DNA from 2 places in the Gellertiella sp. DMC107 genome. Region 1 is predicted to be linked to the other one. Evidence: predicted binding sites of a transcription regulator. Region 1 holds the regulator's gene; the other holds the start of a gene.

Evidence for each region. Region 1 encodes PhoB, which activates phosphate uptake and scavenging genes when phosphate is short. Its sites were predicted from a motif close to TGTCATNNANCTGTCAT; they were not measured.
Region 2: olsB (l-ornithine N(alpha)-acyltransferase) is a predicted target of PhoB. The motif match lies at 5,068-5,084, and genes of this name have one in related genera.

The regions. Positions count from the first base shown of each region.
Region 1 is NZ_JBQUZZ010000002.1:573,984-581,198, forward strand. Features, by position in the region: gene pstA (phosphate ABC transporter permease PstA) at 1-974, shown strand, start outside; gene pstB (phosphate ABC transporter ATP-binding protein PstB) at 988-1,803, shown strand; gene phoU (phosphate signaling complex protein PhoU) at 1,853-2,569, shown strand; gene phoB (phosphate regulon transcriptional regulator PhoB) at 2,591-3,274, shown strand; gene ACT54B_RS08280 (GcrA family cell cycle regulator) at 3,358-3,888, opposite strand; gene ACT54B_RS08285 (acetylornithine transaminase) at 4,297-5,508, shown strand; gene argF (ornithine carbamoyltransferase) at 5,531-6,448, shown strand; gene ACT54B_RS08295 (Hsp33 family molecular chaperone) at 6,501-7,215, shown strand, end outside.
Region 2 is NZ_JBQUZZ010000002.1:420,416-427,630, reverse strand. Features, by position in the region: gene mutS (DNA mismatch repair protein MutS) at 1-438, opposite strand, end outside; gene ACT54B_RS07470 (NADP-dependent malic enzyme) at 633-2,912, shown strand; gene ACT54B_RS07465 (LysR substrate-binding domain-containing protein) at 2,894-3,829, opposite strand; gene olsB (l-ornithine N(alpha)-acyltransferase) at 4,137-5,018, opposite strand; gene ACT54B_RS07455 (ATP-binding protein) at 5,125-7,215, opposite strand, start outside.

The DNA.
Region 1 (7,215 bases):
GCAAGTCCGCCAAGCTCGCCGCTTCGATGATCTCCGACAGCGCGCGTATTGATTTGCGGGACATGCTCCTGGCCGATCCTTCCCTGGTGGGCAAGACCGTGAACGTGTCGCTGCTGGCGGAAGGCAATATCGACAGCGCCAACAAGGGCCAGATCGATCTGACCGTCCCGGAGGCGCGCCGCAAGGTCAAGGACCGGCAGCTCGAATGGATGAAGACCCTGCGCGACGCAGGCGATCTGACCAAGGAATTCAACACAGGCCTGTTCACCAACGGAGCCTCCTCCCGTCCGGAAGCCGCCGGTCTGGGCGTCGCCGCCATGGGCTCGTTCTTCATGATGGTCACGGTCTTTGTCCTGTCGCTGCCGATCGGGGTTGCCGCGTCCATCTATCTTGAGGAATTTGCGCCGAAGAACCGCCTGACCGATCTGATCGAGGTCAACATCAACAATCTCGCGGCGGTGCCGTCCATCGTCTACGGTCTCCTCGGCCTGTCGATCTTCATCAATTTTGCCGGCATGCCGCGCTCTGCGGCCCTGGTGGGCGGCCTGGTGCTGACGCTGATGACGCTTCCGACCATCATCATCGCCACCCGCGCCTCGCTGAAGGCCGTGCCGCCGTCGATCCGCGCCGCAGCGCTCGGCCTCGGCGCCTCGAAGATGCAGACCATCTTCCATCACGTGCTGCCGCTGGCCATGCCCGGCATCCTCACCGGCACCATCATCGGTCTGGCCCATGCGCTCGGTGAAACTGCACCGCTGCTGCTGATCGGCATGGTGGCCTTCGTGGCGGATTTCCCCGCCACCCCGCTCGAACCTTCGACCGCCCTTCCGGTGCAGATCTACATGTGGGCCAACGAAGCCGAACGCGCCTTCACCGAGCGCACCTCGGGCGCGATCATCGTGCTTCTCACCTTCCTCATCCTCATGAATCTCGGCGCCATTCTGCTGCGTCGCCGCTTCGAACGCCGCTGGTAAGGAAAAACGTTCCATGAACATGATGGCAGAAACCACTCTCGAACCCAGACAGGCCCAGACGATGAACGAACCGGTCTACAAGATGATAGGCAACAAGGTGTCCGTGTTTTACGGGCCCAAGCAGGCACTGTTCGATGTCAGCCTTCCGATCCGCGAAAAGACGGTGACCGCTCTCATCGGCCCGTCCGGTTGCGGCAAGTCCACCTTCCTGCGGTCGCTGAACCGCATGAACGACACGATCGACAATTGCCGGGTCACCGGCCAGATCACGCTGGATGGCCAGGATATCTACGATCCGTCGATCGACGTGGTGGAACTCCGCGCCCGCGTCGGCATGGTGTTCCAGAAGCCCAATCCCTTCCCGAAGTCGATCTACGAAAATGTCGCCTACGGCCCGAAGATCCACGGCCTCGCCCGCAACAAGGCCGATCTCGATCAGATCGTCGAGACGAGCCTGATCAAGGCCGGTCTCTGGAACGAGGTGAAGGATCGCCTGCACGAAGCCGGCACGGGCCTTTCCGGCGGTCAGCAGCAGCGCCTCTGCATTGCCCGTGCGGTGGCCGTTTCGCCGGAAGTCATCCTGATGGACGAGCCCTGCTCGGCGCTCGATCCCATCGCCACCGCCAAGGTCGAGGAATTGATCCACGAGCTGCGGTCCAACTTCACCATCGTCATCGTCACCCATTCGATGCAGCAGGCCGCGCGCGTCTCCCAGCGCACGGCCATGTTCCACCTCGGCAACCTCGTCGAGGAGAACGATACGGACAAGATCTTCACCAATCCGGACGAGAGCCGCACTCAGGATTACATCATGGGCCGCTTCGGCTGAGGCCACCTTGCCTCCGTCCCCGTCCGAATGCTGAACAAGGAACAGGCTTATGGCTTCCAACCACATTTACTCCGCCTTTGACGAAGAACTGAAATTTCTGGCGCGCCGCATTTCCGAGATGGGCGGTCTGGCCGAACAGATGGTCTCCGAGGCGGTCCAGGCGCTGGTCAACTCCGACACGGCGCTCGCCCAGAAGGTGATTTCCGACGATGCCGTGCTCGATGCCGCGGAACGGGAAGTGGGCGACAAGGCTGTCATCATCATCGCCCGCCGCCAGCCTGTGGCGGCCGATCTTCGCGAAATCATGGGCTCGATCCGCATCGCTGCCGATCTGGAGCGCGTGGGCGATCTCGGCAAGAACACCGCCAAGCGGGTGATTGCCGTCCAGGCGCAGGGCGTGCCGCGAAAGCTCGCCCGCGGCCTCGAGCACCTTTCCGAGCTCGCCTTGATGCAGCTGAAGGAAGTGCTGGACGTCTATACGACCCGCTCCGCTGAGAAGGCGAAGTCGATCCGCGAGCGCGACGAGGAAATCGACGCCATGTATACCTCGATCTTCCGCGAGCTCTTGACCTACATGATGGAAGATCCGCGCAACATCACCCCCTGCACCCATCTTCTCTTCTGCGCCAAGAACATCGAGCGCATCGGCGACCATGCCACGAACATCGCCGAGACGATCTACTACATGGCAACCGGCGCGCAGCCGGAGGGCGAGCGTCCCAAGGACGATACTGCCAACACCGTCACCTCTGCCGTTTCCGAATAAGTGCCCGCAAGGATAGATGCCATGACCCCAAGGGTAGCCATTGTCGAGGACGAGGAGGCCATCTCCGAACTCCTCCGCTACAATCTCGAATCCGAAGGTTTCGAGGTGGATGCCATCATGCGTGGCGATGAAGCCGAGACCCGGCTGAAGGAGCGCGTGCCTGATCTTCTCATTCTCGACTGGATGCTGCCGGGTGTTTCCGGCATCGAGCTCTGCCGCCGGCTGCGCCAGCGCCCCGAAACCGAGCGCCTGCCGATCATAATGCTGACCGCGCGCGGCGAGGAGAACGAGCGCGTGCGCGGCCTTTCGACCGGCGCCGACGACTATGTGGTGAAGCCCTTCTCCACGCCGGAGCTCATGGCTCGCGTCAAGGCGATGCTGCGCCGTGCCAAGCCCGAGGTTCTCGCCAGCGTCCTGCGCTGCGGCGAGCTGGAACTCGACCGCGAAACCCACCGCGTCCATCGCAAGGGCCGCGAGGTGCGGCTTGGGCCGACGGAATTCAAGCTGCTGGAATTCCTGATGTCCTCGCCCGCCCGCGTCTTCTCCCGCTCGCAGCTGCTCGATGGCGTCTGGGGTCACGATATCTACGTGGACGAACGCACCGTCGACGTCCATATCGGCCGCCTGCGCAAGGCGGTGAACCTGCCCGGCATGTCGGATGTGATCCGCACCGTGCGTGGCGCCGGTTATTCGATCGAGGGCTGATGCGAGACGAAGCCCGCCGGAGACAGGCGTGAAAAAACCCCGGTTCAGCGAACCGGGGTTTTTTCGTCAATCCTCGAACCCGCTCAGCGCGCGGCGCGGCGGCGGTCCGAAACCGGCTGATAGGCCAGCTTCTGATGGTAGTTGCAGTAGGGGGAGCTGTCCGGGCTGTCATTGCCGCAGAAGTGGAAATCGTCCTTCAGCGGATCGCCGACCGGCCACTTGCAGGTGCGTTCGGTCAGCTGGGTCAGTTCGAGGCGGCGCGAGATCGGCACGACCACGTTGCTCGCCGGTACGAACTGCATTTCCTCGACGGTGTCGACCTCGATCTCCTCGCGCACGACGGTGGCGCCCTGGGTACGGGTAACCGTGCGGGTCGTGGCGCGGGCCGCATAATTCGGCGCGCGCGGTGCAGAAGTCGTCCGCTTGGGCGTGCGCGCTGCGGTTGCAGGTGCGGTTCCGCCGGCCTTGGCCCGTCCGGGCAGGCTGAGACGATGCACTTTGCCGATGACAGCGTTACGGCTGACGCCGCCCAGCTGGGCCGCGATCTGGCTGGCGCTCAGGCCTTCGGACCACAACTTCTTGAGTTTCTCAACGCGCTCGTCTGTCCAGTTCATGCACATTCTCCGCTGTCGCGCCTGTGATGGAAAGAATCCGTCACCCAGCGCCGGGTGTTGCCCGGCGCCAAAACGCCTCACCATTGTCGTGACTAGTTCCGCCGCATGCAGTCTAGTAATTGAGATTTAACCTAGTGTGAGGCTGACTCCGTGACAAGAGTCGCTGGAATCATCATGATTCGATTTTCGACTTTTCCCCAACTTGCTTCCCGCCCGCGCTTCGCTTCGCCTGCCTCTCGTAACGCCAGGTCGTTCGGGCGGAACGCGCGGCGAAATGCACCGGTTTTGTTGACATTGCAGTGCGAAATGGGGATAGTGCGCCGCCGCCGAAAGGCGGCATTTTGATTTTTCCGGGCCTGCATCCGTGGTCCCTGTCGAAGCTGCTTTTCTTGAGATACGAGGTGGGTCATGGCCGCTGCCGCGCCGCTCTACAACACGTATAACCGCACGCCGCTGCGCTTTACCCATGGCGAAGGCGTCTGGCTGACCACGGAAAGCGGCGAGCGATATCTGGATTTTGCAGCCGGCGTTGCGGTGAATTCGCTGGGTCACGCCCATCCGCACCTCATCAAGGCCCTGACGGAGCAGGCCGGCAAGGTCTGGCATCTCTCCAACCTCTACGAAGTACCCGGCCAGGAGGCGCTCGGCGAACGCCTCATGAAGGTTACTTTCGCGGACAAGGTCTTCTTCACCAATTCCGGCGCCGAGGCGCTGGAATGCGCGATCAAGACCGCCCGCCGCTATCATTTCTCCAAGGGACACCCGGAGAAGTTCCACATCATCACCTTCGAGGGCGCCTTCCACGGCCGCACCACGGCCACCATCGCCGCCGGCGGCAACGAGAAATATATCGAGGGCTTCGGCCCGAAGGCACCGGGCTTCGATCCAGTTCCTTTCGGCGACTTGGAGGCCGTCAAGGCTGCGATCACCCCGTCCACGGGCGCCATCCTCGTCGAGCCCGTACAGGGTGAGGGCGGCATCCGCCCGGCGACGGTCGAATTCATGCGCGGCCTGCGTGATATCTGCGACGAGCATGGCCTGCTTCTCGTCCTCGACGAGGTCCAGTGCGGCGTGGGCCGCACGGGCAAGCTCTTCGCCTATGAATGGGCGGGCATCACCCCGGATATCATGGCGGTCGCCAAGGGTATCGGCGGCGGTTTCCCGCTCGGCGCCTGCCTTGCCACCGAAGAGGCGGCCTCCGGCATGGTCGCTGGCACGCATGGCTCCACCTATGGCGGCAATCCGCTCGCCATGGCCGTCGGTCTCGCCGTGCTCGATGTCGTGCTGGCCGATGGCTTTCTCGACCATGTGCGCGACATGTCGCTGCTCTTTGCCCAAGGGTTGGCCTCGCTAGCCGACCGCTTCCCGGACGTGATTGCAGAAATCCGCGGCCAGGGCCTGATGCTCGGCATCAAGGCCAAGACACCTTCGGCCGCACTGCTTGGCGCCATGCGCAGCGAGCATCTGCTGGGCGTGCCCGCCGGCGAGAACGTCATCCGCCTGCTGCCTCCGCTCACCATCACCGCGGACGAAGTCCGCGAAGGTCTGGCGCGCATCGAACGGGCGGCCACCGCCGTTCGCGCGGAAGCCCAGGCCAATGCCTCATCCCAGCCCGCCTGATCTGAATACAGGACCCCTTTCCATGGCATCCCCGAAGCATTTCATCGATCTGTCGACCGTCGCTGCTCCCGACCTCCGCAACATTCTCGAAGACGCCAAGGCTCGAAAGGCCGCGACCAAGGCCGGCACGGCCGACAAGCCGCTCGCCGGCAAGATGCTTGCGATGATCTTTGAAAAGCCTTCGACCCGGACCCGCGTGTCCTTCGATGTGGGCATGCGTCAGCTCGGCGGCGAGACGCTGTTCCTCTCGGGCACTGAAATGCAGCTCGGCCGCGCCGAAACGATTGCCGATACGGCGCGCGTGCTCTCTCGCTATGTCGACGCGATCATGATCCGCACCACCGATCATCGCCGCCTGCTGGAGCTCGCCGAATATGCGACGGTTCCGGTCGTGAACGGCCTGACCGACGATACCCATCCCTGCCAGATCATGGCGGATATCATGACCTTCGAGGAGCATCGCGGCCCGGTTAAGGGCAAGACGATCGCCTGGACGGGCGATGGCAACAACATTCTCCATTCGCTGGTGGAAGGGTCCGCGCGCTTCGGCTACCGCATGAACATGGCGGTTCCCCTGGGCTCCGAGCCCCATGACAAGTTCCTTAACTGGGCCCGCAACAATGGCGGCGACATCATGCTCTGCCACGATGCCGACCGTGCGGTCGAAGGCGCCCATTGCGTCGTCACCGATACCTGGGTTTCCATGAACCAGGAGCACAAGGCCCGTGGCCACAACATCTTCCAGCCCTTCCAGGTCAACGAGGCGCTGATGAAGAAGGCGAGCCCCGATGCGCTCTTCATGCACTGCCTGCCCGCCCATCGCGGCGAGGAGGTGACGGACGAGGTTATCGACGGGCCGCAATCCGTCGTCTTCGACGAGGCAGAGAACCGCCTGCACGCCCAGAAATCCGTCCTCGCCTGGTGCTTCGGGCTGGTGTAACCGGAAAGATCACCCATATAGGGCGCTTTCAGGCCGTTTCAGGAGTATCCCCATGGCAGATATCGCAGCCAAGCTCGGCGAACTGGATTTCGCCGGTGACGATCACGTCGTTCCCTTCCAGGTGGAAGGCATGGATGTGCGCGGCCGTGCCGTGCAGCTTGGCCCGATCCTGGATGCGATCATGGGCCGCCATCAGTATCCGCCAGCGGTTGCCCGCCTGCTCGCAGAAGCCATCGTGCTGACCGTGCTGATCGGCACCTCGCTGAAATTCGAGGGCCGCTTCACCGTGCAGACCAAGGGCGATGGCCCGGTCGATCTTCTGGTCGTCGATTTCAACACGCCGTCCAGCGTGCGCGCCTATGCGCGCTTCGACGAAGAGGGCGTGAAGGCGTCCATCGCTGCCGGTCATGCGGCGCCGCAGGATCTGCTGGGCCGCGGCATGCTGGCCTTCACCATCGATCAGGGCCGCTACACCCAGCCCTATCAGGGCATCGTCGCGCTCGACGGTGCCTCGCTGGAGGAGATTGCCGGCGTCTATTTCCGCCAGTCGGAACAGATCCCGACGCGCGTGCGCCTCAGTGCCGCCGAATTCTACGACCGGGGGCCGGATGGCAAGAGCCGTCACCACTGGCGCGCGGGCGGCATCATCGCCCAGTTCCTGCCGGCGGCGCCCGAACGCATGCGCCAGGCCGACCTGCCGGGAGGCGATGGCGAGCCCGAGATGCATGTGGTGGCCGAGGACGACAGCTGGACGGAAGCCCGCACCA
Region 2 (7,215 bases), 150 kb from region 1:
CGGTGAAAGCAGCTTTTCCTCGGTGATGGTGCCGGGGGTGACGAGGCGCACCACATCGCGCCGGACCACGGATTTGGAGCCGCGCTTCTTCGCCTCCGCCGGATCTTCCACCTGTTCGCAGACCGCGACGCGATAGCCGAGGCCGATCAGCTTCTGCAGGTAATCGTCCGCCGCGTGCACCGGCACGCCGCACATGGGAATATCGTGGCCCATGTGCTGGCCGCGCTTCGTCAGCGTGATGCCGAGCGCGCGCGATGCCTCCACCGCGTCATCGAAGAACAGCTCGTAGAAATCGCCCATCCGGTAGAACAGAAGCGAATCCGGGTTGCTGGCCTTGATCTCGATATACTGCTCCATCATCGGCGTCGCCGATTGGCGGCTGGCGTCGGAGACGAGCACGTCTTGGGTCAGGGCTTGCGCTGTGGGCGAGAGGTTGATTGTCACGGCTTTTATATTTGCAGGATCGAAAAGTCGTGCAACAGTATCCCTCCCCCGGCTGCCGGCACAACCATAAAGGCCATGTTCCTGATGTCTGCCCACAGCCGAGAACGGGTCGGAAAGACCGGGGCGAGAGACAAACGACAAGACCGGCCGGCAAGAACGCTGCGCCGGCAGGCATGAGGGGAGGTTTCATGACCGAGCAGACGGGACGCACCAAGGCCACCGTGACCGAGCAGGAGGCGCTCGATTTCCACGCCCGGGGACGCCCCGGCAAGCTGGAAATCACACCGACCAAGCCGATGGCGACGCAGCGGGATCTCTCGCTCGCCTATTCGCCGGGGGTCGCCGTGCCGGTGAAGGCGATCGCCGCCAATCCCGCCGCCGCCTATGACTATACCGCCCGGGGCAACATGGTGGCCGTGATCTCGAACGGGACCGCCATTCTGGGCCTCGGCAATCTCGGGGCGCTGGCCTCCAAGCCGGTGATGGAAGGCAAGGCGGTGCTGTTCAAGCGCTTTGCCGATGTCGATTCCATCGATCTCGAAGTGGCCACCGAGGATGTCGACGAATTCATCAATTGCGTGCGCTTTCTCGGCCCCTCCTTCGGCGGGATCAATCTCGAGGACATCAAGGCGCCCGACTGCTTCATCATCGAGCAGAAGCTCCGGGAAATCATGGATATTCCCGTCTTCCACGACGACCAGCACGGGACCGCGATCATCGCGGCGGCGGGTCTCATCAACGCGCTCGAACTGACGGGCCGCGACTTCAAGACCACGAAGCTCGTCTGCAATGGCGCGGGTGCGGCGGCGATTGCCTGCATCGAGCTGATCAAGGCCATGGGTTTTGCGCCCGAGAACATCACGCTCTGCGATACCAAGGGTGTGATCTGGCAGGGCCGCACCGAGGGCATGAACCAGTGGAAATCGGCCCATGCGGTCAAGACCGACAACCGGACGCTCGCCGAAGCCATGCAAGGCGCGGACGTGGTGTTCGGTCTTTCCCAGAAGGGCGCCTTTACCGACGAGATGATCCGCTCCATGGCGCCGAAGCCGATCATCTTCGCCATGGCCAATCCGGACCCCGAGATCACGCCGGAAGCGGTGGCGGAAATCCGGGGCGACGCCATCATGGCCACAGGCCGCTCGGACTATCCGAACCAGGTCAACAATGTGCTGGGCTTCCCTTATATCTTCCGCGGCGCGCTCGACGTGCATGCCTCGACGATCAACGATGCGATGAAGATCGCCGCTGTCCGGGCGCTGGCGGAGCTCGCCCGCGAGGACGTGCCCGACGACGTGGCCGCCGCCTATCAGGGGCACCGCCCGCGCTTCGGGCCGCGCTACATCATTCCCGTGCCCTTCGATCCCCGGCTGATCTCGGCGATCCCGGTCGCGGTTGCCCGCGCGGCGATGGAGAGCGGCGTTGCCCGCAAGCCCATTCCGGATCTCGATGTCTATGCGCGGGATCTTTCGGCCCGGCGCGACCCCATCGCCTCGACGCTTCAGCGGCTTTACGAGCGGGTGCGCGCCAATCCGAAGCGCGTCGTCTTTGCCGAGGCCGAGGAAGAGCAGGTCATGCGCGCGGCGATCTCCTATGCCAATCAGGGGCTCGGCACCGCCATCCTGCTCGGCCGCGACGAGCCGATGCATGCGACCGCAGAGAAGCACGGGATCGATCTCAACCGCCCGGGCATCGAGGTGGTGAATGCCCGCATTTCCGACCGGGTGGATGCCTATACGGACTATCTCTATTCGCGCCTGCAGCGGAAGGGCTATCTTTACCGCGACTGCCAGCGACTGGTGAAGACGGACCGCAACCACTTTGCCGCCTGCATGGTGGCGCTGGGGGATGCGGATGCCATGGTGACGGGCACGACCCGAAACTATTCCACCGCCTTCGAGGATATCCGCCGCTGCATCGACCAGCGCCCCGGCCATCGGGTCATCGGCGTGTCACTGGTGCTGTCGCGCGGACGCACCGTCTTCGTCGCCGACACCGCCGTGCATGACATGCCGACGGCGGAGGAGCTTGCCGATATCGCCGAGGAAGCCGCCCGCACGGCGCGCCGCATGGGTTACGAGCCGCGCGTCGCCATGCTTGCCTATTCCACCTTCGGCCACCCGACCGGGGAGCGCTCGGAGCGGGTGCGTGAAGCGGTGAAGATCCTCGACCGCCGGCGCGTCGACTTCGAATATGACGGGGAAATGGGGGCCGATATCGCCCTCAATCACGAGCGGATGGAGCAATATCCCTTCTGCCGCCTCTCCGGCACCGCCAATGTGCTGGTCATGCCCGCCATCCACTCCGCCTCCATCTCGACCAAGATGCTGCAGGAATTGGGCGGCTCCACCGTGATCGGCCCGCTGATCGTGGGGCTCGACAAGTCGGTGCAGATTACCCAGATGGGCGCAAAGGACAGCGACATCGTCAACATGGCGGCCATTGCCGCCTATAATGCCGGGACCTGAACGGACGGGGAGCGCATGTGGGCGTTCAGCGCCGCCATGCTCTCCTCCAGCTCCGCCCTTAACCAGCGGACGAAGGCCGTGGCGGCCGGGCGCAACCGGCTGCGCCGGGGCGTGACGATATAGTGGGCCAGACCGGTTCGGACCCGCAGGGGGAAGGGCGCAACCAGCCGTCCCTCGCGAATGGCATCGCCGGCCAGCGTGTGCCAGGCAAGCATCACCCCCTGCCCTGCCATCACCGCATCGAGGCAGAGGGACGCCTCGTTCAAGCGATGCCCCACCTTCAGCGGCAGATCGGGAACGCCGGCTGCCTGCAACCAGCTCTTCCAGTCGAACATCGACCGTTCGTCGATCACCACGGGAAGGGCGGCAAGATCCGCAGGCGTCTTCACGCGCGCAGCCAGGGCCGGTGAGATCACCGGGAAGATTTCCTGCGCCAGCAGAAGCTCGCTTTCCACGCCCGGCCATTTTCCCTCGCCGACGCGGATTGCGAGATCCACGTCCGTGGCGCTGAGATCAACCAGCCGCGAGGTGGCGTCGATCCGCAAATGCAGGTCGGGATGGGTGGCGGAGAAGCGGTCCAGCCGGTGAACCAGCCAGCGCGCGGCGAAGACCGGCGCCACGGAAATCGTCAGGATCGTCGGGTCCGGGGAGCCGGCAAGCCGCACCCCATCGGAGAGATGCCGAAACCCCTCGGTCAGGCGGGCGATGAGCGGTTCGGCGCGGGCGGTCAGCACCAGTCCCCTCGGCAGGCGCTCGAAAACCGTGATCCCCAGTTGCGCCTCCGCCTTGCCGATCTGCTGGCTGACGGCGCCCGTCGACACGCCGAGCTCCTCGGCAGCGGCCTGCAGGGAGCCCAGCCGCGCCACCGCTTCCAGTGCCCGCAATCCGTTGAGGTGAACCCGGTTCAAGTTTCGCATATAGAAAAGCTAAACTCGAAGGTCATAAAACTCAATTGAAATTGCTTCATTGATAGAGAAAAACTGATTTCACGACAGAGCGTGAAGGAGTGGAACAATGCTTCTACCCATGGAATGGCTGGCCTGGTTGAAACAAACCGACGGGCCCGGTACCGACCTTGAGAGCACAGATCCCTTCCACCAGAAGGATATTATCCGGATGGATCTTCGGGCGCTCGGTGATCTGCCCTTGCAGCGGCCACAGGCTACCGCCGCCCGGCAAAAGAATGCTTGTCGGGCGGACTAAGCCTCCGGGAGGACAGTCAGGTCAGGCCGAGAAACGGCCCGCATCGGCACCGTAATGGCTGATGTAGCGGTCGGAGATGCGGTCGATCGGCAGCACGATCAGCACGTCGGTGGTGTTGAAGGCGCGGTCGATCACCGCGCCATTGCCCACCATGGCGCCAAGACGCAGATAGCCCTTCACCAGCGGCGGCATGGCGGCCAGCGCCTTGCGGCTGTCGGCGGGATCGAAGGGGTGGCGGTCGAGCGGCTCGAAGAGCTCGGGCCGGGCATTGACCGCCCATTCCCCGGTGGCCAGCACCTGATGGTGCAGGAAACCGAAGGCGAGCGCGTGCTCTGCGGGGTCGGTGCCCGGGAAGGAGGCGCAGCCGAACATGGCGTCCATGCGGTGTTTCAGGGCGTAGGCCCAGTTGCCTTGCCACAGCAGCTCCACCGTGCGCCGGGTGCGGTAGGCGGGAAGCACGCAGGACCGGCCCAGTTCCATGAACTGCTTGTCGGGATGGCGGGCCAGCAGGCTGTCGATTTCGAATTCCGACGCCGAATAGAAGCCGCCGCGACGCAGGGCAATTTCCTGGCGGAGAATGCGATAGGTGCCGACGATCTGGTCTTCCACATCGCCTTCGATCGAACGGTCGAGCACGAGCAGGTGATCGCAGATCAAGTCCAGATTGTCGAAATCGCGCCGGCGCGCCATGCATTCGGGTGAAAGCCTGGCCTTCATTTCCTCGACGAACACCTGAAAGCGCACGCGTTGCGCGGCATCGATTTCCTCGGCGTTGCGGGCAAGCCGGGTTTCGAGCGAACCGATACGGCCGAGAACGGGCTGATCGTCGCCGGAGACCGGCGGCAGGCCACGGGATATTTCCCTGTCTTCAAACTGGCCGTTCGGTGCCTGTTCGACAGTCATCATCAACTTCCCCCGGTTGCGAATAAGCGGGAGTTTAAACCATGGCAATGCGACAGGACAGTGACGAAGTTTGGGGGGACAGATCTGGCCGGCCGGCGTGCCACAGTCATCCCTCGCGCCGCTTGCGATGGCGGGCCAGCGATTTCTCGACGGCGGCCATGAGGTCCGCCGGCGGCACCGGCTTCGTCAGATAAAGTTCGGCGCCCCGCTGCAAGGCGCTCTGGCGCACATCGTCAGCCATCTCGCCGGAAATGACCAGGACCGGCACGTGGCCGTGGCCTGCGGCATCCAGCCTGCCGCGCAGTTCGGCGATGGTATCGCGGCCTGCCGTACCCGGCATGCCAAGATCGGTGAGGAGCAGGTCCGGCCGCCATCCGTCGGAGCCGGAGACGAGATCGGTCAGCGTATCGAAATCGCTGGCATGGTGCACGCTGTAGCCGGCCTTTTCCAGGGCGGTGCGGATCAGGAGAGCGTTCACCGGGTCATCCTCCCCGAGGAAGATGCGGCCGCGGATCGTCACGGGCGGTTGATCCGACAGAAGGCCAAGCGCCCGGTTGTCATTCACCGCCCCGCGCTTTTCCAGCCCGCGCAGACGCCCGTTCAGCACGTCGACCAGGGATTGCTCGCGCAGCGGCCGGATCAGCCAGGCATCGTAGGGACCGGCGATCCGGGCCTGACGCTGCTCGGGGTTGACGAGGAAGATCCGTCTCAGCCCGAGGGCTTCGGCACGGTCGGACGCCGGTCCGATGAAATCGTCTTCCAGGCGGTGGTCGACGATCACGTCCGTGAGCCGCCGTCCGCCAAGCTCCCCATGTCCCAAGCTTTCAAGAAGGTCGAAGCCGCTGTGGAACAACCGGCACTGGCCGCCCAGCGCCTCGATCGTGCGGGCAATGGCCTCCCCGGCGGGGCCTTTCGGGGCAAGGACCAGCGCCACCGTGTTGCGCACCGACCCCAGCCGCGATCCGTCGCCGGCTCCGGCCTTGCCCGCGACCAGCGGGATCGAGATCGTGAAGGTGCTCCCCACGCCCCGGGTGCTTTCCACGCTCATGCGGCCGCCGAAGGCTGCCACGATCCGGGCCGAGATGGCGAGACCGAGACCGGCACCGGCCGCGCGGGCCCGCGCCGTGCCGACCTGGATGAATTCCTCGAAAATGCGTTCCTTTTCCGAAGGCGTCATGCCCGGGCCCGTATCGCTGACGGCGATGACAAGGTCGGCATCCTTCACGGTGGTGGACAGGGACACGCCGCCGCGGCGGGTAAACTTGACCGCATTGCCGGCCACGTTGAACAGCACCTGCCGCAGCCGACCGGCATCGATCTCGATCGTCTCGGGCACGTCCGGGCCAATGAAGGAGGCGATTTCCAAGCCCTTGAAATGGGCGCGCGGAGCCAGCATCTCGACGATGCCTTCGATGAGGGCGCGGGGCGATTCCGTTTCCGCCCGCAGCGCAAAGCGCCCGGCTTCCATGGTGGCGAAATCGAGGAGATCCTCGACCAGATAGGTCAGCACCTGGCCCGACTGGCGCAGGCCCGCCACGTAATTGCGCTGGTCCGGATTGAGCCGCGACTTCTCCAGAAGATCGGCCATGCCGAGCAGACCGGTCAGCGGGGTCCTGATGTCATGGGCGACCGTGGCGAGCAGTCTCGACTTGGCGGCGCTTTCCCGCTCCGCCTTCCGGCGGGCCTCGTCGGCGGCATTGTTGGATCGGGTTTCCTCGGTAATGTCGCGCGCGACGCTTTCGGTCACCAGCGCTCCGGTTTCCGGCTGGCGGATCAGGACATCGACCCAGGTGAAGATCTTTTCTCCCTCGTCCGTCTCGATGCGGGCGACGAAGCGACCGGGCCGGGAACCGCCTTCGAAGCGGAAGCCTGCCTCTTCGCAGGTCATGCCTGCGGGTTCGGCAAGGCCGGTCATCTGGCGGAATGTGGCATTCGTTTCCAGGATCACGCCCTTGAGATCCCGCACCACGGCGAGATCGCCGAAGCTCTCATGGATCGAGGAAATCAGCGCGTGCCGCTCTTCCAGCGCCCAGTCGCGGTCGGCCTGCACCTGCCGCTCGGCGGCGACGGCGCGGCGGGCACGCGCCAGCCGCGTGCGCTCGACCACATGATAGGCTGCGAAAACAACGGCCAGCGTCAGCATGCCGCCAGCCAGCAGCAGGTTGCTCTGCTGCGCGCCGAAAGACAGGGACAGGGC